Regions from separate parts of the Promicromonospora sp. NPDC057138 genome, predicted to be linked through region 2. Evidence: riboswitches for the same ligand, from Rfam matches in the RefSeq annotation. Region 2 holds a riboswitch; each other region holds the start of a gene.
The links. A riboswitch is a leader RNA that binds a small molecule or an ion and turns the genes downstream of it on or off. The one in region 2 is predicted to bind S-adenosylmethionine.

Region 1 (9,788 bases), on a different contig from region 2:
GCCGGCGAGCTGCCGGACGTCACGAACCTGCCTCCGGACTTCGCGCTCTCGCTGGCCCGCGAGGGCCTGATCACGGACCTCACGACGGTCGACGAGACGCTGGAGGACACCTACGTGGCCGGCGCGCTGGACGCGTACGGGTACGGCGGCATCGAGGGCACGTTCGGGTTCCCCTGGTACCTGACCACGGACCTGAACTACTGGAACACCGACATGTTCGAGGCGGCCGGCCTCGACCCGGCGGCGCCGCCCAGGACCCTCGACGAGCTCGTCGCGCAGGCGCGCACCATGATGGACGAAACGGGCGGCTACCTGATGAGCCGCAAGCCCGGCCTGGGCGACTTCGCGGCCGAGGGCCTCCCGGTGCTGTCCGACGACGGCACCGAGTTCACGTTCAACACTCCCGAGGCCGCCGCGCTGCTCGACGTCTACCGCGACGCGTACGCCGACGGCCTCCTGCCCGACGACGTGCTCACCGACGCCTACCTCGGCAACAGCCAGCTCTTCACCGAGGGCAAGGTCGCGTGGTCGACGGGCGGCGGCAACTTCATCGCCAGCGTCCTGGAGAACAACCCGTCCCTGGAGGGCAAGATCACCTCCTCGCCGTACATGGGCGCCACGCCCCTGTACGTCCAGGGCCTGTCGGTCTCCAGCCAGTCCGCGAACCCGGCGACGGCGGTCGTGCTGGCCCGGTTCGTCACCGACGCCGCCAACCAGGAGGCGTTCGCGGCCGAGGTGCCCGGCGTCTTCCCGTCCACCACCGCGTCGCAGGAGAAGCCGGAGCTCGCCGAGAGCGACGGCACGCCGGGCGGCGACGCCAAGCAGATCGCTTATCGCAACCTCACCACCGCGCAGGTGCTGCAGCCGGTCGAGGTGAACGAGGCGATGACCACCATCATCAACCAGCAGTTCGCGGCGGCGATCGCGGGGGACACGACCTCGCAGGAGGCCCTGGACGCGGCGGTCGACGAGTGCAACAAGCTGCTCGCCGACCAGTGACCCGAGCGGCGTCGGCGGTGCGCGGGGTCCGGAACCGTCGGTTCCGGGCTCTGCCTGCTGAGCGGACCTCTGCCCGCGCCGCAGAGCCGCTCCCCGCCCACGCCGTCCGGACGCACGCGTGGTTCACGCCGTGGTTCCTCGTGGCGCCGGCCCTGCTGTTCCTGCTCGTCTTCAACCTGTGGCCGACGGCGAACACGTTCTTCCTGGCGTTCACGAACGTGCGGGTGCTGTCGGGCGGCGAGCTCGTCGGGTTCGCCAACTTCGAGCGGATGCTCAGCGACGCGCAGCTCGCGACGGCGCTGGTCAACTCGATCGTCTACATGCTCGTGTGCGTGCCGTTCCTGCTGCTCGTGCCGCTGGGGCTGGCCGTGCTCGTGGAGAAGAAGCTGCCGGGCATCGCGTTCTTCCGCACGGCGTTCTACACGCCCGTGGTGGCCTCCGCCGTGGTGGTCGCCCTCGTCTGGGGCTGGCTGCTCGACGAGCGGGGCGTCATCAACTCGATGGCCGTCAGCCTGGGGTTCGTCACCGAGGCGATCCCGTTCCTCACCGACCGCTGGCTCGTCCTGTTCAGCGCCATCAGCCTGACCATCTGGAAGGGCCTGGGCTACTACATGGTGATCTACCTGTCGGCGCTGGGCGGCGTGCCGCGTGAGCTGCACGAGGCGGCCGCCGTCGACGGGGCGGGGGCGCTGCGGCGGTTCCGGTCCATCACGATCCCGGGCGTGCGCAACACCATGCTGCTGGTGTCGGTGATGATCACGGTGTCCGCGCTGCGGGTGTTCGCCGAGCTCTACATCCTGACCGACGGCACGGGCGGCGTCGGCGGCGCCGACGTCTCTGTGGTCATGCTCATCCAGATGTACGCGCGCGGGTTCAGCGGCAACCTGGGTTATGCCTCGGCGCTCTCGCTGCTGCTGTTCGTCATCACGCTGGGTCCGCTGCTGGTGATCGCGCGGATCAACCGGGGGAGGGACTGATGGGGGTCACATCAGGCACCGTCACGTCGCGCGAGGTCAAGTCGCGCGAGGGCACGCCCCGCACGGTCACGTCGCGCACCGGGTCCCGCGGGTTCACGACGCCGTCGACCCGCGAGGTGGTGCTGCGGTACGCGCTGCTGGTCGTGGTGCTGTTCATCACGCTCGGCCCGTTCCTGTGGCAGCTGTCCACCTCGCTCAAGGGCGCCGGTGAGGACATCTACACCGCCAACCCGAGCTTCCTGCCGAGCAGCCCCACGTTCGACAACTACGTGAAGGCATTCGAGACGGTCCCGATCCTGGGGTTCGCCGGAAACTCGATTGTGGTGGCCGGGATCGTGGTGCTCGGCAACATCGTCGGCGCCACCATGGCCGGGTACGCCCTGGCGCGGCTGAGGTTCCGCGGCGTCAAGCTCGTGATGGGGGCGATCCTGCTGACGATGCTCCTGCCCGGCGAGGCCACGATCGTGGCCCAGTACCTGACGGTCCGGCAGCTCGGGCTCGCCGACACCCTGCTCGGCGTCGCTCTGCCGGGGGCGATCGGCATGCTCAACGTGCTGCTGATGCGGACGGCGTTCGCGGCGATCCCGAAGGAGCTGGACGAGGCGGCGATCGTGGACGGGGCGAACGCGTGGCAGCGGCTGGTACGCGTGGGGCTGCCCAACGTGCTGGGCATGCTCGCCGTCATCACGATCTTCTCGTTCATCGGCGCGTGGGACGACTTCCTGTGGCCGCTGATCGTGCTGACGACGCCCGACAAGTTCACGCTCACGGTGGGCCTGCAGTACCTGTCCGGCACGTTCACGAACAACCCGCGGGTCGTCGCGGCCGGCACCATGATCGCGTTCATCCCCATCGTGGTGTTCTTCGCGGCGCTGCAGCGGTACTTCTTCCGCGGCGTCGGCGAGGGGGCGATCAAGGGGTGACGGCGTCCGAGCGCCCGGGCCGCAGGCCCACCATCGCCGACATCGCCACCCGCGCCGGCGTGTCCCCGACGGCGGTCTCGTTCGCGCTGAACGACCGCCCCGGGATCAGCGAGCAGACCAGGGCCCGCATCCTGGCCGCCGTCGCCGAGCTGGGCTGGCGGCCGAACGTCGCCGCGCGTGCCCTCGGCGGGCGCCGGGCCGACACGGTAGGGCTGGTCGTCGCGCGCCCCGCTCGGACGCTGGGTGTCGAGCCGTTCTTCGCCCAGCTGGTCTCGGGGCTGCAGGCGCGGCTGTCCACCGACCTCGTGGCCCTCCAGCTGCTCGTGGTCGAGGACGTGTCCGCCGAGCTCGACGTCTACCGGCGCTGGGCGGCCGAGCGGCGCACCGACGGCGTCGTCGTGCTCGACCTCGAGCAGGACGACCCGCGCCCCGAGGAGCTGGTGCGGATGGGCCTGCCCGCCGTGCTGGTCGGCGGCGACGGCACGCCGGGACCCGTGCCCGCCGTGTTCGCCGACGACCACGCCGCGATGACCGCGCTCGCGGAGCACCTGGCCGGTCTCGGGCACGTGCGCGTCGGCCACGTCGGTGGCATCCCCGCCTACGTGCACTCCGCGCGGCGGGTCTCGGCCCTGCACGACGCCGGGGCGCGGCTCGGCATGCACGTCACGACAGTGCCGACGGACTTCTCGCAGGACGAGGCCGCGGCAGCCACCAGGGCCCTGCTGGCCCGCGACGAGAGGCCCACCGCCATCGTCTACGACTCCGACGTCGCCGCGCTCGCGGGCGTCACCGTACTGGCCGAGGCCGGGCTGGGCGTGCCCAGCGACATCTCGGTCGCCTCCTTCGACGACTCCGAGCTGGTGCGCCTCGCGCACCCGCCGCTCACCGCGATGACGCGGGACACCTTCGAGCTCGGCGAGCTCGTCGCGCAGACCGTGCTGTCGCTCGTCCGCGGCCAGAGCGTGCCCGACGTCGTCCGCGCGCCGACGCCCGAGCTGACCGTGCGCGGCAGCACGGGCCGGGTCCCTCAGGGGGCGGCGTGACGGGGCCGGCGCACGTCCCGGCGGGCCGGCCCGGCGTCGGCCTGACCGGTCCGGACGCGCGGCGGATCACTCACGACGGCGCGGGCCGCACCGTGGTGCTCGACGGCCTGGACGTCCCGGTCGAGGCCGGCGTCACCCTGCGCTACGCGCTCCTGCCCGTGCTCGACGACGAGCTCACCTACCGCTCGACCTACGTCGCGGTCGACCTGCTGCTCGACGACGGGACGTGGCTGCTGCAGACGGAGCCCGGGCGCGCGCTGACCGACCAGCACGGGATGCCCGCGACCGCCGTCGGGCAAGGAGAGGCGCGGATCCTGGTGCCCGACCACTGGAACGTGGTCCGCGTGGACCTGGACGCCGTGGCCGAGCTGGCGCCCGGACGGCGCGTGCGCGCGGCCGCCGTCGTGACGGCGCCCCCGGACGGCGGGCGCGCCGAGGTGTGGCTCGACGGGGTGACGGTCGGGCCGCGCCCGGCGGGGGCGGCGGGTGGCCGCACGGACCTCGTCGACACCCGGCGGGGGACCCACTCCTCGGGCGCGTACTCCCGCGGCAACACCGTGCCCGCGGCCGCCGTGCCGAACGGGTTCACGATGTGGGTGCCGCTCACCGACGCGTCGTCGGACCGGTGGCTGTACTCGTGGGCCGCGCACAACGGGCCCGACAACCGCCCGCGCCTGCAGGGCGTCGGCATCTCGCACGAGCCGAGCCCGTGGATGGGGGACCGCGACCAGCTCGCATTCCACCTGGTCCCGGCCCTGCCGGGCGACGGCTCTGGCGAAGGCGCCGGCCCCGCCGAGGTGCCCGACGCCGGCCTCGCGGCCCGCGCCCTCGGCTTCTCGCACGACGACGAGACCGCCCGCCCGCACCTCTACTCCGTTGATCTCGACGGCGGCGCCCGCATGGCCGTCGCGGCGTCCGACCACGGCGGCGTCCTCCGGTTCACCTTCCCGCCCGGCGCCACCACCGGCCACCTGATCGTCGACGCCGTGAGCGACGCCGGCGCCGACGGCCCGCCCGTCGCGATCACCGTGCACGACGACGGCACGCTCACCGGCTGGAGCGACCACGGCAGCGCGCTCTCGGTGGGCCGCAGCCGGATGTACGTGGCGGGCCGGATCTCCCGGCCCGTCCTGCGCACCGGCCCGGCCCGCGGCCGGGACCACGCCACCTACGCGACCGTCGCGCTGGACCCGGCGGCTGGGCCGCAGGACGAGGCGGGCCGCACGGTCGAGGTGCGCGTGGCGACGTCGTACATCAGCGCGGACCTCGCCCAGCGCGCCCTGGAGCGCGAGGTGGCCGGGACCTTCGAGGAGGTCGCCGAGCGCGCCCGCGCGCAGTGGGAGGAGCGGCTCGGCGTGCTCGACGTGCAGGGCGCCACCCAGGAGCAGCAGGTCACGCTCTACTCGAACCTGTACCGGCTGAACCTGTACCCGTCCTCGTACACGGAGACCGGGGCCGACGGCGAGCCCGTGCACGCCTCGCCCGTCCTCGACGGCGCACCCGTCATTCCGGGTGAGATGTTCGTCAACCACGGCTTCTGGGACACCTACCGCACCTGCTGGCCCGCCTACGCGCTGCTCTACCCGGAGGTCGCCGCGCGGCTCGCCGACGGGTTCGTCCAGCAGTACCGCGAGGGCGGCTGGGTCGCGCGCTGGTCCTCGCCGGGCTACGCGGACCTGATGACCGGCACGTCGTCCGACGTCGCCTTCGCCGACCTCTACCTACGCGGCGTCCCCCTGCCCGACCCGCTCGCCACCTACGACGCGGGCTTGCGGGACGCGACGGCGCTGCCCACCCGGTCCGGCGTCGGACGCAAGGGCCAGGCCTTCGCGCTGACCCACGGCTGGGTGCCCCGCGACGTCGACGAGTCGGTGTCCTGGGGCCTGGAGGGCTACATCAACGACGCCGGGCTCGCCCGGATGGCGCAGGTGCTCGCGGACGCGCCCGGCACCCCGGACAGCCGGCGCCGCGCGCTGCGCGACGAGGCCGCCTACCTGCGGCAGAGCTCGCTCGGGTACGCCCACCTCTTCGACGCGGCCACCGGGTTCTTCCGGGGCCGCGGCCGGGACGGCTCGTTCGGCCCGGGCAGGTTCGACCCCGACGAGTGGGGCGGCGACTACACCGAGTCCGACGCCTGGAACTTCCTGTTCCACCCGGTGCACGACGGCGCGGGCCTGGCCGCCCTGCACGGCGGCCCCGACGGCCTCGCGCGGCTGCTGGAGAGGTTCTTCGCCACCCCCGAGCGGGCGGACAAGCCCGGGTCCTACGGGTCCGTGATCCACGAGATGGTCGAGGCGCGCGACGTGCGCCTGGGCCAGCTCGGCCAGTCCAACCAGGTCTCGCACCACATCCCGTACGTGTGGCTGTTCGCCGGCCGGCCGGACCGGACCCAGGAGACCGTGCGCGAGATCCTGGCGCGCCTGTGGACCGGCAGCGAGATCGGGCAGGGCTACCACGGCGACGAGGACAACGGCGAGATGTCGGCCTGGTACGTCCTCTCGGCGCTGGGGCTGTACCCGCTGGAGATCGGGTCGTCGCGCTGGGCCGTGGGCTCCCCGCTCTTCGAGCGGGCGGTGGTGCACCGGCCCGACGGCGACCTCGTGGTCGAGGCGCCGGGCGCGGCCGACCGCTGGTACGTGGCGGGGCTCGAGCTGTCCGACGCCGACGGCGCGGCCAGGGCGGTCACGTCGCCCTCGGTGGAGCACGGGGACCTGACCGGGGGAGCGACCCTGCGGTTCGCGCTCTCTGCAACACCGACGCGCTGGGGCGTGCCGGCGGCGTCGAGGTCGGGCGAGCAGCTGGGTGCTGGTGCTGGTGCGGCGCCCGCCGGGTTGTGGCAGCGGGCCGACGGCGGCTGGCGCGCTGCGGACGGCCCGCGTCCGCACCTGACGGACGGGGACCTGACGACGTCGGTCGAGGTGGCGGGAACGCTCGAGTGGCGGCCGACAGGCGAGGTCTCCGAGGGCGCGGTGCTGCGCGGCTACACCTTGACGTCGTCGGCAGCGGAAGGGTCAGCTGCGGGTGTGGGCGTTGGCGCGGGTGTGGATGGCCGGCCGCCGTCGGCCTGGCGCCTGGTCGCGGACGACGGGCGCGTGCTGGACGAGCGCTCCGGCGAGGAGTGGCCCTGGCCGGGCCAGCTGCGACCGTTCGTGCTGGACGAGCCCGTACCGCTCACGGGGCTCCGGCTGGAGCTCGGCGACGGTGGCGTGCTCGCGCAGGTGGAGCTGCTCGTCGCCTGAGCCGAGCTGCCATACTGCCGAGCTGCCGGGCCGGCTGCTGGTCGCATCGGCGCACGAGTTCGGTCAGTTGCACGGGAGGCTCTGTGACTTCGGTCCTTTGCTTCGAGATCGGTCAATCAACCGACCGATCTCGAAGCAAAGGACCGAAGTCACAAGGTGCCAGTGCGAAGGACCGAAGTCAGGGCCGGCCGCATCTCGCGACCAGGCCCGACCGCGAGTGCTGGTCCCGGCATGTGAGATCTGGGGACAGATCGTTGACTCCGATGAGTTCTATTCGTATCTTCTCTGGCATCGAAGCAAACAGCACTAATCCGACCGGAAAGGTGTAGTAAGTCTCGACAGGTCATGAGTTCCGACGCGAAGCCCCGGCTGGTCGGACGGCAACCCCCCGCGCGGGTGGGTGCCCCGGGTGAGGACCAGGTCCACCGCCGTCGGCGGATGACAACACGCGTCGCTCGCCGAAGGGCGAGCAGGTGAGGAGAACGACGATGACCCGGAGCGCTGCCCCCGCCGTCCACGTGCCCCTGCCGTCCTGGAACGCTCGCGCCCGGGCCTGTGCCGCCCCGCGCGAGAGCATGTGTTGCCTCCGTTCCTGTCGCTGACAGTGGCAGCACCGACGCGCTGACCGGCCACCGCCGGCCCGCCGCGTAGACCTCCTCTCGGCGTACCGCGCCGAGCCCCGGCCGTACCAGGCCCTCACGTCCTGACCGGACGTCCCTCGCCTGCCCTCCGGCAGCCCCGCTCCCGGGTGACCCAGCAACCGCCGTCGTGCACAGTCGTGCGCCGCCGGCCGGGTCCTCCGCGAGTGGTCACGCAGCCGCCGCTCGAACGGAGCCCCGCCGTGCCGTACCCGCCGCAGCCCCTGTCCTTCTCGTCCGCCCCGTCGTCCCGTCCCGTCGTGCTCGGCGTGGACCTCACCTCGGCCGGGGCCCGGCCGGGCGCCCACCGCGCCCGCGGCCCGATCCCGCCCCGCCCCTTCGACGGCGAGCGGTTCCTCCAGCTCGTCCGGGCCGCCGACCGCGGCCTGCTCGACCTCGTCACCCTCGACGAGGACTTCCTGCTGCACCCGGGGCGCGGCCAGGTGACCGGCCGGCTCGACACCGTCGTCGCCGCGGCCCGCGCCGCCCGGGTCACGGCGGGCGTCGGGCTGGTCGCCGCCGTCGACACGGTGCACGTCGAGGCGGCCCACGCCGCCGTCGCCCTCAGCAGCGTGGACCGCGCGAGCAGCGGCCGGGCGGGCTGGCAGGCCGTCCGGCAGACGGCGGTCCCCGAGCCCGACGAGGCGTGGTCCTCCCGGGTCGAGCTGGGCATCCAGTCGGTGAACCGGGTCTGGACGGGCCGCCCCGGCACCGGGTCGGGCGCCGTCGAGCTCGACGCCGAGGGCCGGTTCCGCGTGGACCACGACGGGATCCGCTTCGCCATCCGCGGCCGCCAGGCCGACGGCGGCGGGTCGTTGGCCCCGACCCGCCCGCCCGTCGTCGTGCGGGTGCGCTCCGCCGCGAGTGCCGCGCTGGCCGGGCGCACCGCGGACGTCGTGCGGATCGCCGTGACCGACGCCGCGCACGCGGTCCGGCTGCGGCGGCTCGTGCGGGACTCGGCCCTGGCCGCCGGGCGCGACCCCGAGGAGGTGCGCGTGCTCGCCGAGGTCTACGTCGTGCTCGCGGCCGAGCGGGCCAGTGCCCGGGCGCGGCTGGAGCTCGTCGAGGCGCTGGAGGGCACGGAGCCCGGGCGGGGCGCGTTCGTCGTCGCGGACACGCCGGACGAGCTGGCCGTCCTCCTGGCCGACTGGGCCGCCGCCGGCGCCGCCGACGGATTCCTGCTGCGCCCGGCCTCGCTCAGCTCGGACCTCGACGCGATCACCGGCCACCTCGTACCGGCCCTCCAGCGCGCGGGCCTGTTCCGCACCGAGCGGACCGCCCGGACGCTGCGCGCCTCGCTCGGGCTGCCCGACGCCGAGGCGGCGCCACGGTCGCTCCCCACCGGCCGGCTCCTGAGCGCCTGACCGGCCCGCGCCGTCCGGCACACGCACGTCCATCACGAAGAACCCACCCTGAGGAGAACATCCATGACCACTCCCGAGCTCCGGACGCCCGACGAAGCGGGCGCCAAGGTCGCCGGCGGCGCCCTGCTGATCGACGTCCGCTCGGCCGCCGGCCGGGCGTCGTCCGGGGAGATCCCCGGCGCCACGCTCGCCGACCGCGACAACCTCGACGCGCTGTTCGGGCCGTCCGAGAACCCGGCGATCACCCTCGACACACCCGTCGTGATCGTGTGCGGCTCGGTCAACGGCTCCGGCCCGGTCGCCGAGGCGCTCGCCGCGCGCGGCTACACCGACGTCTCGCACGTCGACGGCGGGTTCCCGGCCTGGAAGGAGGCCGGGCTGCCCGCGACCGAGGCCGAGCCGAGCACCGCACCGAGCGCCGCGCCATGACGGGGTTCGCCACCCGGCAGGTGCACGGGGACGCCGGGCGCGACGCCGGTGCGTCCGGCGCCCCCGCGCCCGGCCGCGTGACCCCGCGCGCCACGCCGGTCTACCTGACCGCCGGGTTCGAGTTCGAGGAGTGGGAGCAGGCCGGCGGCCACTTCGGCGCGGGCGAGGGCTACGCC
Region 2 (9,788 bases):
CCTGGCGACGCTCGACGGGCGGCCGGTGGGCTGTGCGACGCTCGCGGCGGCGCAGGTCGGGCCGGCGCACCTCACGGTCGACCCGCTGGACGGTGTCGCCGGGCTCGCCCCCCTGGGCGGCGACCTCAGCGGCGACGACCCCGGCGGCTTCGAGGTCCGGAGTGTGTTCGTCGACCCGACCGCCCGGCGAGCGGGTGTCGCGACGGCCCTGGTCCGGCAGGTCGAGGACGCTGCCCGACGCAGGGGCGGGCTCGCGCTATATCTCGCGACCGGTGTCCGGCAGCCGGAGGCGCTGCGGCTCTACGTGGGGCTCGGCTACCGGCCGGTGCTGCCGTTCCCGCCGCACGACGATCCCGAGAATGCGGTCCTCCTGCTCCTGGGCAAGGCGCTCTGAACCGCGGCTGTGTCTGGACAGCGGCCACATCACCAGGCGCGGCGCTCGCTGTGATCCATCCGTTCGCCAAAGAGAACGCTGTGGCGTGAACGACTGCTGAGCTGGTCGACGTGACATCAGTTGGCTCTTCTCTGGTCGCCATGGTTGCGTGTACTTGCGCAGCAGGCGACGAAGGTTCGGCGCGGCGTGCCTTCGCGGGCGGCCGAGACCCTCGAGCTTCTCGACTCCAGAGCGGGAAGGGTCCCTTGATGACGACGACGGTTGCACTGGCCGGACCACGATGAGCGCCCCGACGGTCATGATCGCCGACGACGACGAGATGATCCGCGCCGTGGTCCGGGACGGCCTGGAGAACGAGGGCTACCAGGTGGTGGAGGCCGTGGACGGGCCGGCCGCGGTCGAGCTGTGCCGCACGGACCCGCCCGACGTCGTGCTGCTGGACGTCGAGATGCCCGGGCTCGACGGGTACCAGGTGCTGACCGAGCTCAAGGGCGATGCCGAGCTCAAGGACATCCCGGTCGTGTTCCTGACCAGCCGCAGCACCATGGACGATGTCGTGGCGGGGCTGCGCGGCGGCGCGCACGACTACCTCAGCAAGCCATTCGAGGGAGCCGAGCTGCTCGCTCGCGTCGCGGCGGCGTCCCACGTCAAGAAACTGCAGGACGAGCTCCAGGAGCGCAACGCCGCGCTGGAGGAGCTCGTCAGGATCGACTCGCTCACCGGGCTGTACAACCGCCGGTATCTCGACCAGGAGCTCACCCGCCGGCTCAGCGACTCGCTCCGGCACGGGTATCCCCTGTCGGTGGTGCTGTTCGACCTCGACCACTTCAAGCGAGTCAACGACATCTACGGGCACGCGGCCGGTGACCAGGTGCTGCGCGCGTTCGCGGGCCACCTGCACCGGGAGCTGCGTCCCGGGGACGTCGGCGGACGCTGGGGCGGCGAGGAGTTCCTCGTCATCCTGCCGCACACCGATCTCGACGGCGCCTTCATGCTCGCCGATCGGATCCGCTCGGCGACGGCCGCGGAGCCCGTCTCCGCGGACGGCCAGAGCATCACGGTCACGATCAGTGGCGGCTGCGCGGTCGGACCCTTCGGATCCGTTGAGGCCATGGTCAAGCTCGCCGACGCCCGCCTCTACCAGGCCAAGCTCGCCGGCCGGAACCAGATCGTCACCGCCGCCACGCCCCCGATCGGCTGAGGACCGTCATGCGAGGCAGGCGCGAATCCTGTCCAGCAGCTGGGGGACGCTCGGGTCGCGCCGCGGGTCGCCCTGTGCGTCCTCGAGGTGTGCGCGGAGCATCTGTTCGAGCTGGGCCGCGGCCAGGGAGCCGTCCGGGCGTCCCAGGGTGCCAAGGGTCCCGGTGAGCTTGTGGGCGTCGGCGAGTGCGGTGCGGTGGTCGAGCTCGCCGACGTACCAGGCCTCGAGAGTCTCCACTCTCCGTGTCGTGGTGCCACGGAACCTCTCCCAGAGAACTGCGATGCGTTCTTCGGTCATGACGGTTCCCCGGCGCAGGTCGCTGGCTGAAATGAAGGCCAACAAGTGATCGGCCGATCATTCATCGTGCCACGCAAGGCGCGCTCTCGCTCGGAGCCCGGCATCTGCTGGCTACTCGTGCCGCAAGTACTCCAGCTGCGCCCGTACCGACGAGCGCGCCGCGACCAGCACGGACCGGTCGACGTCGGTGTACACCGCGCCGGTCACCGCGTCCAAGAGCGAGTCCGGGAGCGGGGCTCCGGCGTCAGGCAGCTCCGCCCCGAGGCTTGACAGCGCCGAGCGCACCTGGCCGAGCCGCTCAAGGCGGTGCTCGCGGTACGCGCGCACCGCGGCGCCGAGGTCGGGGATGACGGGTCCGTGCCCGGGCAGTCCCTGCACGTCCAGCGGTGCGAGCCGGTCCAGCGAGCCCAGGTAGTCACGCAGCGAGCCGTCCGGCTCGGCCAGCACGGTTGTCCCGCGACCCAGCACGGTGTCGCCGGTGAGGACTGCGGAGGACAACCCGTCGGACACCGCGAAGCACACCGAGTCCGCGGTGTGTCCCGGCGTCGCCAGCACCTCGATGCGCAGGCCGGCGACGGCCAGCACCTCGCCGTCGGCCAGCGGCTCGACGGCCGCGCCGTCCGCCCCGCCGCTCCGGCTGAACTCGGGGAGGGCACCCCGCGACGGTGCCCCGGTCAGCTCGCGGAACCGCGCCAGCCCGCCGGTGTGGTCGGCGTGCCGGTGGGTGACGAGCACCAGCTCGACCGGACCGGCGTCGGCCAGCGCGGCCAGGTGCGGCTCCAGCAGCGGTCCGGGGTCTACCACCACGCAGCCCGGCGCGCCGGGAGCGCGCAGCACGTACGACCGGGTTCCGTCGAGAGTCATCGGGCCGGGGTTGTCTGCGCGGAGCATCCTCGCAAAGGGCGCAACAGGGCTCACCGGACCACCTTATCCAGCGGTCGACAGCGCTTGTGCTGTGGCGCACTCCGGTGTGTGATCGGTAAATCACCTCCCAGTGTCGAGAGGAATCCCCAGGATGTCCGCCCTTCCCGGCGTCGCGCAGCACCTCCACGCCCGCAGAGCTCCAGCACTCCTCGCCGCGACGGCACTCGCCGTCAGCGTCCTCGTGCCCACCTCCTCCGCGGCCGCCGACACCGCCCGGGGCGCGGCCGCGGACACTGCCGCCGGCGCCACGGCCGCGGACGCCGAGGCGCTCGTGAGCGCGGGACCCGTCGTCCTCGTCGAGGACGGTGACACGGCGGTCGTCACCATCTCGGTCCAGGCCGCCGACGGCGGCGCCCTCGCCGGGCCGGTCACCGTCGGCTGGCGCACGGGTTTCGGCACGGCCACCGCCGACGCCGACTACGACGCCGGCTCGGGCACCGTCGAGTTCGCGGCGGGCACGCCGTCGGGTGCCGCGCGGACCATCGAGATCCGGACCCGGGAGTCGGAGGCGGGCGAGACGGCGGAGACCGTCCCGGTGACCCTGGAGTCGCGGGACGCCGAGGTCTCGGAGGGCCCCACCGTCGTCGTGCGGGCGCACGACCTGCCCTACCTCGACGAGCGCCTGTCGACCGAGGAGCGCGTCGCGGACCTCGTGAGCCGCATGACGCTGGCGGAGAAGGTCGGGCAGATGACCCAGGCGGAGCGCGGGAGCGTCACGGGCGACCCGGCAGTCGTCACCGAGCTCGGGCTCGGCTCGATCCTCAGCGGCGGCGGCTCCACGCCCGCCGAGAACACGCCGGAGGGCTGGGCCGACGCGATCGACGGCTTCCAGAGGCAGGCGCTGGCGACGCGGCTGCAGATCCCGCTGATCTACGGCGTCGACTCCGTGCACGGGCACGGCAACCTGGACGGCGCGACGATCCTGCCGCACAACATCGGGCTCGGCGCCACGCGCGACCCGCTGCTCGTGGCGAAGGCGGAGCACATGGTCGCCACCGAGACCCGCGCGACCGGCATCCCCTGGACGTTCGCGCCCTGCCTGTGCGTGGTGCGCGACGACCGCTGGGGCCGCACCTACGAGTCGTTCGGGGAGCACCCGGCGCTGGCGACCGTGCTCGGCACGGCGGCGATCGCCGGGTTCCAGGGCAAGCGCCTGGACAGCGGCAAGTCCGTGCTCGCGACGGCCAAGCACTTCGTGGCCGACGGCGACACCGCCTACGGCACCGGCGAGGGCGAGTACACGGTGGACCAGGGCATCACCGAGCAGAGCCGCGCGCACGTCGAGGCCGTGGACCTGCCGCCGTACGCGGCGGCTGTCGCGGCCGGCGTCGGCTCGGTCATGCCGAGCTTCTCCAGCATGGACTGGACCGACGACGGCCTGGGCAACCCCGTGAAGATGCACGCCAACGGCGAGCTGATCAACGGGTGGCTCAAGGACGACCACGGGTTCGACGGCTTCGTCATCAGTGACTGGCAGGGCATCCACCAGATCCCGCCGCTCGCCGACGACTCGCCCACCACCGCGCAGATCGTCACCGGCGTCAACGCGGGCATCGACATGTTCATGGAGCCGTCGCAGTTCGAGCGGTTCCACACGCGGCTCGTCGCCGCCGTGCAGGCCGGCGAGGTGACCGAGGAGCGCATCGACGACGCCGTCTCCCGGATCCTGGCCGCGAAGTTCGAGCTGGGCCTGTTCGAGGAACCCTTCGCGGACCGGTCCCACGCCGACGAGATCGGCTCGGCCGACCACCGGTCGCTCGCCCGCAAGGCGGTGGCCGAGTCCCAGGTGCTGCTGAAGAACGACGGCGCCGCGCTGCCGCTGGACACCGACGCGAGCGTGTACGTCGCGGGTCGCAACGCCGACGACCTGGGCAACCAGGCCGGCGGCTGGACCGGCACCTGGCAGGGCTTCTCGGGCGACGTCACCGAGGGGACCACGATCCTCGAGGGCATCCAGGCTGCGGCCGACGACGTCACGTACAGCGAGGACGCCTCCGCGCCGACCGACGGGGCCGACGTCGGCATCGTCGTCGTGGGGGAGACGCCGTACGCCGAGGGGTTCGGCGACGTCGGCGGGCCCGAGTGGGCCTGGGACCCGGCCGACGGCGGGGTGCCGCGCGAGGAGAAGTCGATGGCGCTGCAGCCCGGCGACGTCGAGGTCGTCGAGAAGGTCTGCGCGGAGATCGAGACCTGCGTGGTCCTGGTGGTGTCCGGGCGGCCGCAGCTCCTCACCGAACAGCTCGGCTCGATCGACGCGCTCGTCGCCTCGTGGCTGCCGGGCACCGAGGGCGACGGGGTCGCGGACGTGCTGTTCGGTGAACGGCACTTCACGGGCCGGCTGCCCGTCTCGTGGCCGCGGTCCGCCGACGACCCGGTCGTCAACGTCGGCGACGAGGACTACGACCCGCTGTTCCCCTTCGGCTGGGGCCTGTCGACGGGCGGCCGCACCTCGACCCTCGACGAGCGCCGGCTCGACCTCCAGGACGCTGTTCTCGACCCGGCCCAGGGCGTCCCGCCGCAGGCCGCAAAGGCATTAGCAACCTCCGACGTGGCCTTGCTACAGGGCCACGAACCCCGAGCCCGCCACATCCTGAATGCGGCGAGGTAGAACCAGGGTTCTACCTCGCCCCAGTTCTACCGCGCGGAGGCGAGGGCCTGTTCGACGTCCTCGATCAGGTCCCGGGTGTCCTCCAGGCCTACCGACAGGCGGACCGTCGTCTCCGTGATGCCGACGGCGGTCCGGCCCGCGGCACCGAGCTTGCGATGCGTCGTGGTCGCGGGGTGCGTGATCAGGGACTTGGCGTCGCCGAGGTTGTTCGAGATGTCGATCACCTGGAGCGCGTCGAGGAACGCGAAGGTCCGCTTCTTGGCCGTCTCCGCATCGGTGCCCTCGGGGACGGCGAGATCGAACGTGACGACCGTGCCGCCGCCGCTCATCTGGGCCCGCGCGAGGTCGGCCTGCGGGTGGGAGTCGAGGAACGGATACCGCACAGCGCCCACGCCCGGCAGCGCCTCCAGCGCGTTCGCGACGGTGAGCGCGCTCGCGCCCTGCGCCGCGATGCGCACCGGAAGCGTCTCCAGGCCCTTGACCAGGGTCCACGCGTTGAACGGCGACAGCGACGGCCCGGTGTTGCGGATGAACGTCTGCACGGGCCCGGTCACGTACTCGGACGAGCCGAGGATCGCTCCGCCCAGCACCCGCCCCTGCCCGTCGATGTGCTTGGTCGCCGAGTAGACGACGACGTCGGCGCCCAGCTCCAGCGGCTTCTGCAGCAGCGGGGTGGCGAACACGTTGTCCAGTACGACGGTCGCCCCGGCGGCGTGCGCGAGGCCGACGACGGCGCGGACGTCGACGATGTCCTGCATCGGGTTGGACGGCGTCTCGAAGAACACCACGTCCGCGGGCGTCGCGAGCGCCTCCTCCCACTGGGACAGCACGTGCCCGTCCACGTAGTCGGTACGCACGCCCCACTTCTTGAAGATCTCCTCGAAGATCACCACGGTGGACCCGAACAGGGCCCGGGCCGCCACGATCCGCGAGCCTGACTGCACGAGCGCGGCCAGCGACGTGAACACCGCCGACATGCCGGTCGCCGTCGCGTAGCAGGCCTCCGCACCCTCCAGCAGGCGCAGGCGCTCCTCGAACGTGTGGACCGTCGGGTTGCCGTAGCGCGAGTAGACGAACCGGTCGATGTCGCCGGCGAACGCCGCCTCGGCCTCGGAGGCCGTGTCGTAGACGTAGCCCTGGGTGAGGAACAGCGCCTCGCCCGTCTCCTGGAACTCGCTGCGCTGGTGCCCGCCGCGCACGGCGAGGGTCGCGGGGCGGACGCCGCGGGGCAGCGGCTTGCGGCCGGACCCGCCAGGAGTCGCGTCGGGCGGGAACGCTCCGGTGACGGTCACTTGGCGGCCTCCGTCCAGGGCAGACCCGCGACCTTCCAGCCCTCCTGGTCGCGGACGCCGTCGGCTCCCGGCGCGCCCTCGAAGCCCTCCAGCACGTTGTACGACGGCGCGATGCCGGCCGCCGTGGCGAGCCGCGCCGCGCCGATCGAGCGCTGGCCGGACCGGCAGAGGAAGACGACAGGGCCGCCGGTGACGCCCGCCGCCTTGAGCTCCTCCAGGAACCCGGTGTTGGGGCGGCCGCCGGCCCGCACCCACTCGGCGAAGACCGGCTGCTTGTCGAGCGTCGCCGTGTCGGGGACGCCGATCGTGCGCCACTCGCCGTCGGTGCGGACGTCGACGAGGGCGGCGCCCGGGTCGCCGGCGAGGAGGTCCCAGGCCTGCTGGGGCGTGATGTCGCCGGCGTAGCCGACGGCGGGGCGGGCTTCGAGGTGCGCGGGATCGCTCATGGTGGTCCTCCATCGGTCGTGGCGGTAGCACCCTTGTCCGTCCGCGCCGCGGGGGCGGGAACGCTGGGTTGCTGCGGCGTCGTCGTGCCACGTCACTCGGCCGCTCGGGATGGTCGCTGTCGATCGTACGACATCGCGTCCGGTGGGTGGGATGCCGTCTCGTACGCTGGTCGGGCTAGGGTCTGGGTGTGGACGAGGCTGTGGACGAAGCTGTGGACGAGCAGGAGCTGACCGGCGGCAACACCACCGCCGTCGTCCGGATCGGCGACACCGTGCACCGCGCGGCGGGCCCCTGGACGCCCACGATCCAGAGGCTGCTCGACCATGTCCGGGCCGGCGGGCTGACCGAGGTTCCCGAGCCGCTCGGCCTGGACGCCCAGGGCCGCGAGGTCGTCTCGTACCTGCCCGGCGACGTACCTGGCTGGCCCGCCCCGGAGTGGCTCTGGTCGACCCGCGTCCTGGCCGACGCCGGCCGGCTCCTGCGGCGCTTCCACGACGCCACGGTCGGCTTCGCCCTGTCCGACGCCGAATGGCGCCTGCCGGCGGCCGAGCCCGCCGAGGTGATCTGCCACAACGACGCGGCGCCCTACAACATGGTCTTCCGGGACGGCCGGCCCGTGGGCCTGATCGACGTCGACACCGCCTCGCCAGGCCCGCGGATCCTGGACCTGGCGTATCTCGCCTACCGGCTCGCCCCGCTCTCGAGCGACGCCTTCGCGGGGGCCGCGTACGACGTCGGACACCTGGACCCGATGGCGCGGCTCGACGCGCTGACCAGTGCCTACGGGATGCCGTACGCGCGCGCCGAGGTGCTGGCCGCGATGGTGGACAAGCTGCGCGACCTGGCCGCCTGGTCCGAGGCCAGGGCGGACGACGGCGCCTCGGCTGACCTGCGAGAGCACGCCGCGATGTACCGCGCGGACGCGGACCGGATCGCACGCCTCATCTCACGGCCGGACCGACCAGATCGTGAGACCAGTATCTGAGACGCGCGTTGACAGCGGTCTTGCCGCACCACAGGATGACCTCAGGTCATGAGCGCCAGCGCGAAGCCCCGGCTCGCTGGCCGGCAACCCTCCTCCGCGGTGGGGTGCCCCGGGTGACGACCTGGCCGCGGGCAGCCGCACGCGGCAAGCGCGGGGGACCCTCCCCCAGGACTGTGCTGGAGGACGCCATGTCTGCAACCACTCTCACCCGTGTCGCCGCGGTGACCGACGTCGCCCCGCTGCGCCCCGTCGTCGGCGGCGCGACGCTCGTCCCGCTCGTGGACGGCAGCCGGGTCCCGTACGCCAACCTCGACGTCGCGGCGTCGGCCCCGGCCCTGCAGGCCGTCGCCGACCGCGTCACCCAGGTGCTGCCCCTGTACGCCAGCGTGCACCGCGGCGCGGGGTACCTCTCCCAGGTGAGCACGGCACTCTACGAGACCGCCCGCCGCACCGTCGGCGCGTTCGTCGGCGCCCGCGAGGACGACCTGACGATCATCACGCGGAACACCACCGACTCGCTGAACCTGCTGGCCGGCTGCGTGCCCGCGCAGCCCGACGGCGAGCCGGGCCGCGTGCTCGTGCTCGACGTCGAGCACCACGCGAACCTGCTGCCCTGGCAGCGCGGCACGGACGCGACTGTGCTGACCGGCGGCGCGACCGTGGCCGAGACGCTCGCCCAGATCCGCGAGGAGCTGGCCGACGCCGCCGCGACCCGGCCGATCGCCCTCCTCGCCCTCACCGGCGCCTCCAACGTGACCGGGGAGTCGCTCCCGGTCGACAAGATCGTCGCCATCGCCCACGAGTACGGCGCCCGCGTGGTGCTCGACGGCGCTCAGCTCGTGCCGCACCGCCGCATCTCGCTGGAGTCGACCGGCGTCGACTACCTGGCCTTCTCCGGGCACAAGACCTACGCGCCGTTCGGCGCGGGTGCCCTGGTGGGCCGCCGCGACTGGCTCGACGCCGGCACGCCGTACCTCGCGGGCGGCGGCGCCGTGCGGCGCGTGCGCGTGGCGGGTACTGACTGGCACGAGGGCCCCGCCCGGCACGAGGCCGGCTCGCCCAACGTGATCGGCGCCGTCGCCCTGGCGGCCGCGTGCGAGGAGCTCGCGGCGCTCGACCCCGCCGACGTCGCGGCCCACGAGAACGCGCTGCGCCGCCGCCTCGTGGCGGGGCTGGAGGCCATCGACCGGGTCGAGGTCGTGCGCGTCTGGGCCGACGCCGTCGACCCCGTGGGTGTCGTGACCTTCACCGTGACCGGCTACGACCCAGGCCTGGTGGCCGCCTACCTGTCCGCGGAGCACGGCATCGGCGTGCGGGACGGCCGCTTCTGCGCGCACCCGCTGCTCGGCCGCCTCGGGTTCGACGCCGGGGCGGTGCGCGCCTCGGTCGGCGTCGGCACCGCGGGCGAAGAGGTGGAGCGCCTGATCGCCGCCGTCGGCAAGCTGGTGGCCGAGGGTCCGCAGGCCGGCTACGACGTCGTCGACGGGCTGTGGGTCGTGACCGACGACCCGCGCCCCGTCCCCGAGGGCTCCGGCCTCGCGGGTCTCCTGGCGACGGCGGCCCTGGGCTTCGACGAGGCCTTCGGCTGCCTCCCGGACGAGGCCTGACTCCTCGCTGGTCGAACGGCGAAGTAGAGCGCC
Region 3 (9,788 bases), on a different contig from region 2:
AGAGCCGCCCGATGAAGGGCCAGCCCAGCCTCTCCGCCACCGCTGCGACTTCATCCTCGTAACTCTGAGGCGACAGCAGGTACTTGCGGGAGCTAAACGTCTCGGTCACGCCACAATCCATTCCACATCGTGAGGATATGCGTCAGCATAGTCCGCTGTTGGCTGTTCTCCCGCCGGTCGGGCGGCTTCTGGCAGAAGCTGGGCTTCGAGCGCACGACGACGTCCGCACTCGCCACCGCGCTGCCCCACGCCCACCAGGTGCGCCTGTTCCGCTGCACGGGACAGCTCGACCGGGAGATCGCGTGGCGGCGCCCCCTGCCTGGTAGCTTCGCGGCGTGAGGTCTCCAGAAGCATCCAGGTTCGGGCTGCCGGTACTCCGGTAGGTCGCGGGCCCGCGCGCGAGATGCGGGCGACCCGCACGAGGGCTGGGCGGACGCCGAGGGCGTCGAGATCCTGCTGCGTGACGCTGGGCCCCAGGCCCGGCGCGACCGGACGTCGGCGCGCCACCGGCCTGCCCTCGTGTGGAGTGCGGCCGCCGCCGCGGCCGCGGTCCTCGCGGGTGAGCCTGGCGGGCCCACCCGTTCTGCGTGCCCTCCCCGGCTCGGGGTCCGCCCTGGCCACGTCGGCGCCGACGGACCCGGCGTCCGAGCCGTCGATGTCCCCGACCGTCGGGCTGACACCCGCTCAGGTGGTGGCCACCGCGGCACGCGCGATGGCCAGCGACGGCTGTGGCGTAGAGACCCGCTCGACCCTGGGCGACGAGCCGACGGTCCGCGTCGACGACGTCGAGAGCTGCAACACCGAAGCCCGTGCCGCTGAACTCGCAGCCCCTGCAGGCGTTGCAGGCGGTGGCTGTCCACGCGACGCTCAGCCTGTCCGCGCTCGACGGCGCGGATCAGCGCCTCGACGACGACCTCAGCATCGAGGACCGGGACGGGCTCGCGGTGATCCGGCTCCGGATTCCCCCCCCCCCCCCGCGGACGTGATGGTGCTGGGCGGCGACGTGACGCGGGTCGACCTCCTCGTCGACCCGACCACGTGGCTGCCGCAAGCCGCGGAGACGCGAGCCGTGTCGGACCAGGGCGACCAGTACCTCGTGCACAGCAAGTTCAGCTGGATGGCCTGCGACGGGCCGAGCATGTCGCCGACGGGGGGCACGGGTTCCTGAACGGCCACCCCGCCGGCGCTGCGGATTCAAGCCAGGCGCGCGCCTGAGGAATCGCTCGTCCTGTAGCGGTCATCGACGCCGAGACCCTCGTGCCCGTCGGACTTCCAGGAGAGCTCGCACCGCGACGTACAGGAGCGTCCCCACCAGGACAACGCAGAGGGCTCCGAGGATCACAACGCCGGCGACCGCTTCCGACTCGCCACGCCGGATCTCGGCAAGGATACGCACGGCGTACAACCCGAACTGGACACCCGCGAAGCCCGCAAGCCACATCAGCCAATAGCCGACCCTGCTCAGCGACCACCGACGGGCCTGGGCGTAGACCGCGTCGCCGGCGCGCCGCAGCCGCCGGAGCACCGGCTCAGAGAGATGGGAGACGCGAGCGGCGGCCGACGGCCGCACCCGCTCGGCCGGCTGCGGGATCCCGTCCGGCTCACGAGCAGGCAGGGGGACCACGAGCTCGCGGGACAGGCGCGCATCGATCCGTTCCGCGACGATGTCGCGCGTCAGGCCTGCGTACAGCGTCGGCTCCACCCGGACGCGGAACCCGTCAGGACCCGTCAGGTTCCGCGCTCCGTCCGGTCGCGTCTCCATGGCGACGCACTCGTCGAAGCGCACGGTCGCCGGGCCGTCCATGGTGACGACGGACACGCCGTCCTCACCGACGACGAGCGAGACGTCCGGGTCGTCGAGGTGCGTGAAGCTCTCCCCCGACACGGCATCGTCCGACCAGCTGGGAGCCGGGACGGCGCCCGCCCAGTCGAGCAGACCGCTGGGAACCTGCACCAACGCGCCGGCCCAGACCTGCGAAGCGACGGCCTGGACGTCCTCGACCGTGACGGCGTCGAGCTCGGCCAGATGCTCCTCGGGCGAGAGGACGCGCCCTCCCACGAGCAGGTTCACCGCCACCGCCGGCAGCATCGTCGGCCCGGCGTCGGGGACATCGAGGAACCCGCGCACCACCGCACGAGCGCCATGCACCTCGTCAGCGCCGATCCAGCCGCGCCGCAGGCGCGCCAGCGTGTCGACGAACGCCCCGACCGCGGCATCCTGCTTCTCGGGAAGTGCGTCGGCGTACAGCGTGATCGTGGCCGTCGAGCCGTCCAGCGGCGAGTAGTCGCTGTCCGCGGTGTAGGAGAAGCCGCCCTTCTGGCGAAGCTCGTCGAAGATCGCGCGCCGGGCAACCTCCGCGAACACCGTCGCTGCCGACGACCGGTCGACGACGGCGTCGAGGACGACGCCGCCCTCGTGCCCGACGAAGAACGCCGGCGTGTCGCCGAGCGCGTCGGACGGCTGGGGCGGGGCGATGCGCTCGCCTTGCGGCAGCCTGAGGTCGAGCCCCTGCGGCACCTCGCCCGTGGTGAGGAACAGCACTGCGTTGTCGCGGGTGAAGCGCGTCCGGGCCCACTCTTCGACCTCGTCGGCGCCCACCCGCCACACACCCAGCTCGTCGTAGCCGCTGAGCCCGTATCCCTGCGCGCCGTACCGCATCATGTTCATCGCCGTGAACGGACCGCCCCGGCGGCCCGCGGCCTCCGTACGCAAGATCTTCTTCTCCACCTCGAGCCGGGCAAGCGGCAAGTCGCGGAGCGACGCGCAGACGCTGTTGAGGTGTGTGACGACCTCGGCGGCCGTCCCGGTCGCGTGGAAGACGGTCCAGACCTGCTCTGTCTGGCCGTTGTGGTGCGCGCCGCTCAGGTTGTTCCGATAAAGAGCGAGGTGCTCGACCAGATGCGTGATACCCGCGGTCGAAAGCGTCTCGTCCGCCCGGCCGACACGGAACACGAGACCACCCGTGACGGGGCCCTCGCGGGGCGCGAACAGCGTGGGAATCCCGTCCACGGTGGTCCACGAGAGCAGATGGTCGAGGTGCGAGAGGTCGAAGGGCACAGCCGGCTCTCCGGCGTCGGCGGCGGGTCCCCCGGTCACCGGTTGCTCCTTCCGCCGGGCGCGCGGAGGAGCCGCGCGAGGCAGACCGCCGCGAAGACCGCCATCGCGCCGAAGAGCACGACGGCAAACGCGGCACCCCGATCGCCCTCAAGGGCGTCCGGGAGACTCAACGTTGTCAGAGCGACGCCGAAGAGCAGGGAGGCCACGTAGACCGCAACCGCTCCCGGGCCCGTACCCCGCTCCAGCGAGGGCGCGCCGGGTGGCGGCGGTCCACGGACAAGCCCCACGAGGAGGGCCACTCCGAGGGCCGCCCCTGCGGCGAACGCCACGGCCGCGAACACCCCTCTCAGATCGCCCCCGAGCGCGACTCCGATCATGAGCACGGTCATGACGCCCATGACCAGGATCCACACGATCAGGAGGAACCCGAGCACGACCGCTGCCGGCCGCGTCTCCCGTTCCGACGGCGCACCGGGTGGCGGCGGTACTGGTCCACCGAGCGCCTGCGCCCTGCTCCGCGCGTACCACTGCGCCTTGTCATCGAGATAGTCCCAGCCCGCCGAGACCGGATCGTCGCCCAACGCCCGGAAGTGCGGTGCTGCGTCGTCGTGCCGTTCGGCGAACGTGTACAGCAGGGCCAGCTCCGCGTGCACGGAGTCCGCGCCCGGCCCGGGCACGTGATCGGCGTGGAGCACCGAGGCTCGCGCGACCTCCCCGAGACGTTCGAGCGCCTCGTCGTCGAGGGTCTCACGGAGGCCGAGCCATCGCTCGATCTGGAGCGATGCGAGCAAGGCTCGGCTCGGCGAGCCGTCTGGAGCGTCGGATGCGCACTCGGCGACGAATGCCTCAGCCGCGTCCCACGAACCACCCCACTTCGGCACGACCTGCTGCAGGTAGGCCCGCTGGGCGCGGTAGTGGTGCGGCGAGAGCGCGGCGAGCCGGTCGTAGCGCCGGCGCGCCTCCGACTGGCCGAGCTCGAGGCCGCGAGCGGTGAGCAGGCGCGCCTCCCACGCGGGCACATGCTCCGGGTGGTCAACACAGACGTCGATGAGGATCTGCTCGGCCCTGACCAGCCACTCCCGGAACTCCTCGAACTTCTCGGCTACGACGTCCACGGCCCAGGTCCCGGTGCGGATCTCCCAGCTGATTCTCTCGTACCGGCGGGCGAGCAGCGTGCGGGCGAGCGGGTCGTCGGGTTCTGCGGCCACGGCCGCCTCCAGCATCTGCTCCGCGTCGCTCTCGTCCGCCACGAGCTCGAGGGCGAGCGCGAGCTCCTGCGGTCCGAGGGCGGAGAACGCCGCCGCTGCGGCGTCCCAGTCGCGCGAATCCACGGCCGCGCGAACGGGCGCGAGCTCCTGGTACCGGGACCAGGCGTCGAACGTCGGCAGGTCTCCCAGATCGTGGTGCGAGCGTGCCGACGCGTCGACGGCGCCCCCTGTACGGCTCATACGTTCCCCTGCGTCGCATGTCGGCCACCGTCCGGCGGCCCGAGCCGGCCCATCACAGCGGCCGACGAACGCTCCCCATGCTCCCAGGGCAGGCGCCGACCTGCTCGTCGGGCGGGTAGGCTCCCGGCGTGCTCAGCCCTGTCGCCTCCGACGACCTCGACGACCTGGCGGCGTTCCTCCGCGCCGCCGACCTGACGGTCGCCGCCTTGGCGGAGCCCGCCGTCCGCCTGTGGCTGGAGCGGGACGAGGCCGGGGCCGTCTCCGCGACCACCGGGTTCGAGCTCGGCGAGGACGGCGAGCACGCGCTGGTCCGCAGCGTCGCCGTCCGTCCGGACCTGCGTGGCACCGGCGACGGCCTGCGCCTGGCGCGCTTCGCCCTGGACCGCGCCGCCGACGCCGGCGCGCGCCAGGCCTGGCTGTTCTCCCGCCGGTCGGGCGGCTTCTGGCAGAAGCTGGGCTTCGAGCGCACGACGACGTCCGCGCTCGCCACCGCGCTGCCCCACGCCCACCAGGTGCGCCTGTTCCGCTGCACGGGACAGCTCGACCGGGAGGTCGCGTGGCGGCGCCCCCTGCGTGGTAGTTTCGCGGCGTGAGGTCTCCAGAGGCATCCAGGTTCGGGCTGCCGGTACTCCGGTAGCCCGAGATGCGCCTGTAGAGACCGCCGAGGCAGACCCAGGTCCGCCTCCCCCGCTCCCGCATTCGCGCGCGAGCCGGCGCCGTCCGCGCATCCGAAGGGCCCCGTAGTGCCGCCCAGGCCTACCCGTTCCCCTTTCTCCCTTCGGAGGCGTACATGCCTGTCCTGCTCTACGTGCTCGCCGTCGCGGTCTTCGCGCAAGGCACGTCGGAATTCGTCCTCGCCGGGCTCGTGCCCGGCATCTCCACCGGCCTCGGCATCTCCATCGCCCAGGCCGGCTACCTGACCTCCGGCTTCGCCGTCGGCATGGTCGTCGGCGCACCCCTGATGGCGGCCCTCGGACGCCGCCTGCCGCCGCGTTGGACCCTGTCCGCGAGCCTGGCGATCTTCGTCGCCGCGCACGTCGCGGGCGCGCTCACCGACCAGTTCGCGGTGCTGCTCGGCAGCCGGTTCGTCGCGGCCGTGGCCAACGCCGGGTTCCTCGCGGTCGCGCTGTCGACGGTTACCCTGATCGTCCCGGCGGGCAGGCAGGCCCGGGCGCTCGCCGCGATCCTCAGCGGCACGACGCTCGCCCTCATCGCCGGCGTCCCCGCCGGGGCGTTCCTGGGCGAGATCTGGGGCTGGCGCTCGGCGCTCTGGGCGATCGCCGGGGTGTCGGCGCTCGCCCTGGTCGCCGTCGCCGTCCTGACGCCGGGGCGGCCCGGCCCGCGTGCGCCGCACGTCGAGCCCCGAGCCGGGGCAGAGCCCCGCGCCCGTGTGGAGTCCGGAACCCAGCTGGAGCCCCACGCCCAGGTGGACCTTGGCAGTCGTGCATCGCACGCCCGGGTGGACCTGGCCGCCGAGCTCGGCACGCTCCGGTCGCCGGACCTGCTGCGGTACCTCGTGCTCGGGGTGCTGGTGAACGGCGCGACGTTCTGCGCGTTCACCTACCTGGCGCCGATCGTCACCGACGGCGCCGGGCTCGGCGCGTCGCTCGTGCCCGTCGTCCTGGCGCTGTTCGGGCTGGGGGCCTTCGCGGGCGTCTCCGCCGCGGGCCGCCTGGCCGACGCGCACGGGCACCTGGTCCTCGGGATCGGTGCCCCGGCTCTCGTCGCGGGCTGGGTCCTGTGGGCCGCTCTCGTGGCGAGCCCGTCCGCGGTGTGGATGCTCGCCCCGGTCCTGGGCGCGCTGTCGTTCGCTGTCGGCGGCACGCTGATCGCCCGCAGCATGGCGGCGGCCCACGGCGCCCCGACGATGGGCGGGGCGTTCTCGACAGTCGCACTGAACCTCGGCGCGCTGGTCGGGCCGGTGCTCGGCGGCCTAGCAATCGGCCCGCTCGGTCTCGCAGGCCCGCTAGCGGTCAGCGCGGCGCTGGCCGCCACCGCCGCGCTCTGGACCGCGCCCACCCCCGCTCGCCGCGCGGCACGTTGACCACAGCAGTTGCTGCCGGGCGGGGACCCCGTCTGGCAGCAACTGCTGTGGTCAACTGCAGGCAGCCGGGTCGGGGCGGCGAGCGGCGGCGGGAGTCATCAGATCTTTATCTGCCCGATTGCGCAGGGTGAAATCTTGACAGCGATGCCGAGACTCGAACAAAATATCCGTTCTGCGCGCATTGCGCGCCCATGCGCCCTCTAGGCGCATTCCACGATCTGTGCACTGGCGCACAGGGAAGGAAAGATCAGATGAAACTGGTCAACCGCAGATCGGCCGTCGGCCGGTTCGCCGTGGTGGTCCTCACGATCGCCGGGCTGCTGGGCGTCGCGTCCCCGGCGCAGGCCGCGGTCTACAACTCGTGCGACACCTTCGGCGAGTACACCCCGAACGACTGGACGGTCTACAACAACGTCTGGGGCAACCAGGGCAACAACTCGCAGTGCCTCACCGTCAACAGCCTGAACTCGTGGTACGTCGACTCGACCCAGTCCGGCGGGGGCATCAAGTCGTACCCGAACACCTCGGTCAGGCCGCGAACCCCCCTGTCACAGATGGCGAACGCGGGGTTCACGTACAACACGTCGTCGGCCCCCGCCTCCGGTGATGACTGGTGGAACTGGACGGCGGACCTCTGGTCCACGGGCAACCAGGACGAGATCATGATCTTCACCAGCTGGCACCCGGGCCCGGCCGGCGGCTGGGGCAGCCAGATCGCGAGCAACGTGACGATCGGCGGCGTCCTCTACGCATCGGTCTGGCAGGCCGACCCGGGCTGGAACGTCCTGCAGTTCATCCCCGCCAACGAGAACGACAGCGGCTACGTGGACGCCCTGGCGGTGTGGCGATGGGCCGCGGACAACGGCCGCCTGCGCAACACCGACTTCGACACCATGCAGTTCGGCATCGAGATCACCTCGACCAGCGGTCAGCAGAAGAGGTACTCGCTGAACGAGTACCACGCTTGGTGGACCAACACCTCCGGCGGCGGGTCCGGCATCTAGTCCAGCGGCGGCTGTGGTCCTGCCAACGCGCCAACCAGCAAGGGGCGCTCAGACAGCCCGCCTGTCCTAGTCCACTCTCCTGGGGAGGTCCGGATAATCCGGGCCTCCCCTCGGGCGTCGGTTGCATGATTCAGGCGTCAGTTGCACGATCGCGCTTGGCACACTCTTTCGCAGGATCGCGCGCGGAACCGACGACGTCCGAGGGGTGGACGGTTTTCCGACCGCATCGCGGGCATGCTTACGATCCAGTCTCATCATCCAGAGCGGTCGAGAGTCCTGGCTCAACGACACCGCAGCAACCTACCTCCGGAGCGCCAATTCCGGGGCAAGGTGCTAACGCCAGGTCCGATGGAGCTGATACGCATGGCAGTCAACACGCACCTCCCCCACGCCACGATCCTGGGCTACCCGCGCATCGGCCGACGTCGCGAGCTCAAGCGCGCCGTCGAGTCCTTCTGGGCCGGACGCACCACCGCCGACGAGCTGGAAGCCACCGCCGGCGACCTGCGGATCGGCACCGCACGGCACCTCGCCGCGCTAGGCCTGGACGCCGGCGCGGCCGCCGTCCCCGGCTCGTTCTCCTTCTACGACCAGGTGCTCGACGCCGTCGCCCTGCTGGGCGCCGTGCCCGACCGGTTCCGGGACCTGGTGCCCGCCGGTGATCCCGCGCTCTCCCTGGAGGGCTACTTCACGCTGGCCCGCGGTGAGGGCGACAAGCCGCCGCTCGAGATGACCAAGTGGTTCGACACCAACTACCACTACCTGGTCCCGGAGATCGGGCCGGACACCCCCATCGGGTTCGTGGACGACCGCCTGGTGCGCCAGTTCACCGAGCTCGCCTTGCCCGCGGACGGCGGCCAGGCCGTCGTGACCCGCCCGGTCCTGGTGGGCCCGGTGACGTTCCTGCTGCTCAGCAAGGCGGCCGACGGCGCCCCCGACGGCTTCCGCCCGCTCGACCGGCTCGACGACGTCGTCGCCGCGTACGCCGGCGTGCTGCGCGCACTGGCCGCCGCGGGCGCGCCCTGGGTGCAGCTCGACGAGCCCGCCCTGGTCACCGACCTGCTCGACGTCCCCTTCGACGAGGTGGCCGACGCCGTCCGCCGGGCGTACGCGACTCTCGCCACCGGCCTCTCCCCCGTTCCCGGCCCGGACGCCGCGGACGGCGCAGCCGAGCGTCCCGCGATCCTGGTGACCGCCCCGTACGGCGACCTGCGCAGCGAGGCCGGCGACGGCCTGGCGCTGCTGGCCGGCACCGACGTCGAGGCGATTGCGATCGACCTGGTGCGCGGCGCCGTGCCCGAGGGCCCGGTCGCCGGGCTGGAGACCAAGACCCTGGTCGCCGGCGTCATCGACGGGCACAACATCTGGCGCGCGGACCTCGACGCGCGGCTGGCCACGCTGGAGGGCCTGTCGGCGCTCGGTGCGGGCGCGGTCGCCGTCGGCACCTCGACGTCGCTCCTGCACGTGCCGCACGACGTCGCCGACGAGCCGCGCCTGGACGCCGGCCTGAAGTCGTGGCTCGCGTTCGCCGACCAGAAGGTCGCCGAGGTCGTCACGCTGGCGACGGGGCTGACGGCGGGTCGGACGGCGGTCGCCGAGGCACTGGCGGAGTCCACGGAAGCGGTACGGTCGCGCGCCGAGGCGCCCGGCGTCGTCGTGCCCGAGGTGCGGGACCGCACCGCGGCGCTGACCGCCGCCGACGTCGAGCGCGCGCCGTACGCGGAGCGTGCCGCCGCGCAGCAGGCGCGGCTCGACCTGCCGCCGCTGCCCACGACCACCATCGGCTCGTTCCCGCAGACGGCGGAGATCCGGCGCACGCGGGCGTCCTGGGTCCGGGGCGAGCTGTCCGACGCCGAGTACACGGCGGCCATGCGCGCCGAGATCGCGAGCACCGTCGCGCTCCAGGAGGAGCTGGGCCTGGACGTGCTGGTGCACGGCGAGCCCGAGCGGAACGACATGGTGCAGTACTTCGCCGAGCAGCTCGACGGGTTCGCGACCACCGTGCACGGCTGGGTGCAGTCGTACGGCTCGCGCTGCGTGCGCCCGCCGATCCTGTGGGGTGACGTGTCCCGGCCCGCGCCCCTGACCGTGGACTGGACCGCGTACGCGGCGTCCCTGACGGACAAGCCCGTCAAGGGCATGCTGACGGGCCCGGTCACGATCCTGGCGTGGTCGTTCGTGCGCGACGACCTTCCGCTCGGCGACACGGCCGACCAGGTCGCGCTCGCGCTGCG

Region 1: linked by a shared signal. The riboswitch ahead of ACFT2C_RS19505 (LLM class flavin-dependent oxidoreductase) and the one ahead of ACFT2C_RS26280 (aminotransferase class V-fold PLP-dependent enzyme) in region 2 are both predicted to bind S-adenosylmethionine.
Region 3: linked by a shared signal. The riboswitch ahead of metE (5-methyltetrahydropteroyltriglutamate--homocysteine S-methyltransferase) and the one ahead of ACFT2C_RS26280 (aminotransferase class V-fold PLP-dependent enzyme) in region 2 are both predicted to bind S-adenosylmethionine.

The regions. Positions count from the first base shown of each region.
Region 1 covers NZ_JBHUUX010000040.1:15,074-24,861, reverse strand. Annotated here, with positions in the region: gene ACFT2C_RS19530 (ABC transporter substrate-binding protein) at 1-999, shown strand, start outside; gene ACFT2C_RS19525 (carbohydrate ABC transporter permease) at 996-1,976, shown strand; gene ACFT2C_RS19520 (carbohydrate ABC transporter permease) at 1,976-2,899, shown strand; gene ACFT2C_RS19515 (LacI family DNA-binding transcriptional regulator) at 2,896-3,942, shown strand; gene ACFT2C_RS19510 (GH92 family glycosyl hydrolase) at 3,939-7,181, shown strand; SAM riboswitch class IV at 7,523-7,634, shown strand; gene ACFT2C_RS19505 (LLM class flavin-dependent oxidoreductase) at 8,023-9,183, shown strand; gene ACFT2C_RS19500 (rhodanese-like domain-containing protein) at 9,247-9,612, shown strand; gene ACFT2C_RS19495 (O-acetylhomoserine aminocarboxypropyltransferase/cysteine synthase family protein) at 9,609-9,788, shown strand, end outside.
Region 2 covers NZ_JBHUUX010000081.1:13,082-22,869, forward strand. Annotated here, with positions in the region: gene ACFT2C_RS26240 (GNAT family N-acetyltransferase) at 1-394, shown strand, start outside; gene ACFT2C_RS26245 (diguanylate cyclase) at 675-1,595, shown strand; gene ACFT2C_RS26250 (Hpt domain-containing protein) at 1,602-1,892, opposite strand; gene ACFT2C_RS26255 (MBL fold metallo-hydrolase) at 2,004-2,756, opposite strand; gene ACFT2C_RS26260 (glycoside hydrolase family 3 N-terminal domain-containing protein) at 2,908-5,424, shown strand; gene ACFT2C_RS26265 (O-succinylhomoserine sulfhydrylase) at 5,451-6,716, opposite strand; gene ACFT2C_RS26270 (rhodanese-like domain-containing protein) at 6,713-7,162, opposite strand; gene ACFT2C_RS26275 (phosphotransferase) at 7,351-8,148, shown strand; SAM riboswitch class IV at 8,193-8,305, shown strand; gene ACFT2C_RS26280 (aminotransferase class V-fold PLP-dependent enzyme) at 8,337-9,755, shown strand.
Region 3 covers NZ_JBHUUX010000070.1:18,656-28,443, forward strand. Annotated here, with positions in the region: gene ACFT2C_RS24940 (hypothetical protein) at 1-109, opposite strand, end outside; gene ACFT2C_RS24945 (hypothetical protein) at 130-339, shown strand; gene ACFT2C_RS24950 (hypothetical protein) at 810-986, shown strand; gene ACFT2C_RS24955 (hypothetical protein) at 1,004-1,168, shown strand; gene ACFT2C_RS24960 (M16 family metallopeptidase) at 1,238-3,097, opposite strand; gene ACFT2C_RS24965 (tetratricopeptide repeat protein) at 3,094-4,506, opposite strand; gene ACFT2C_RS24970 (GNAT family N-acetyltransferase) at 4,635-5,099, shown strand; gene ACFT2C_RS24975 (MFS transporter) at 5,297-6,550, shown strand; gene ACFT2C_RS24980 (hypothetical protein) at 6,802-7,554, shown strand; SAM riboswitch class I at 7,806-7,909, shown strand; gene metE (5-methyltetrahydropteroyltriglutamate--homocysteine S-methyltransferase) at 7,918-9,788, shown strand, end outside.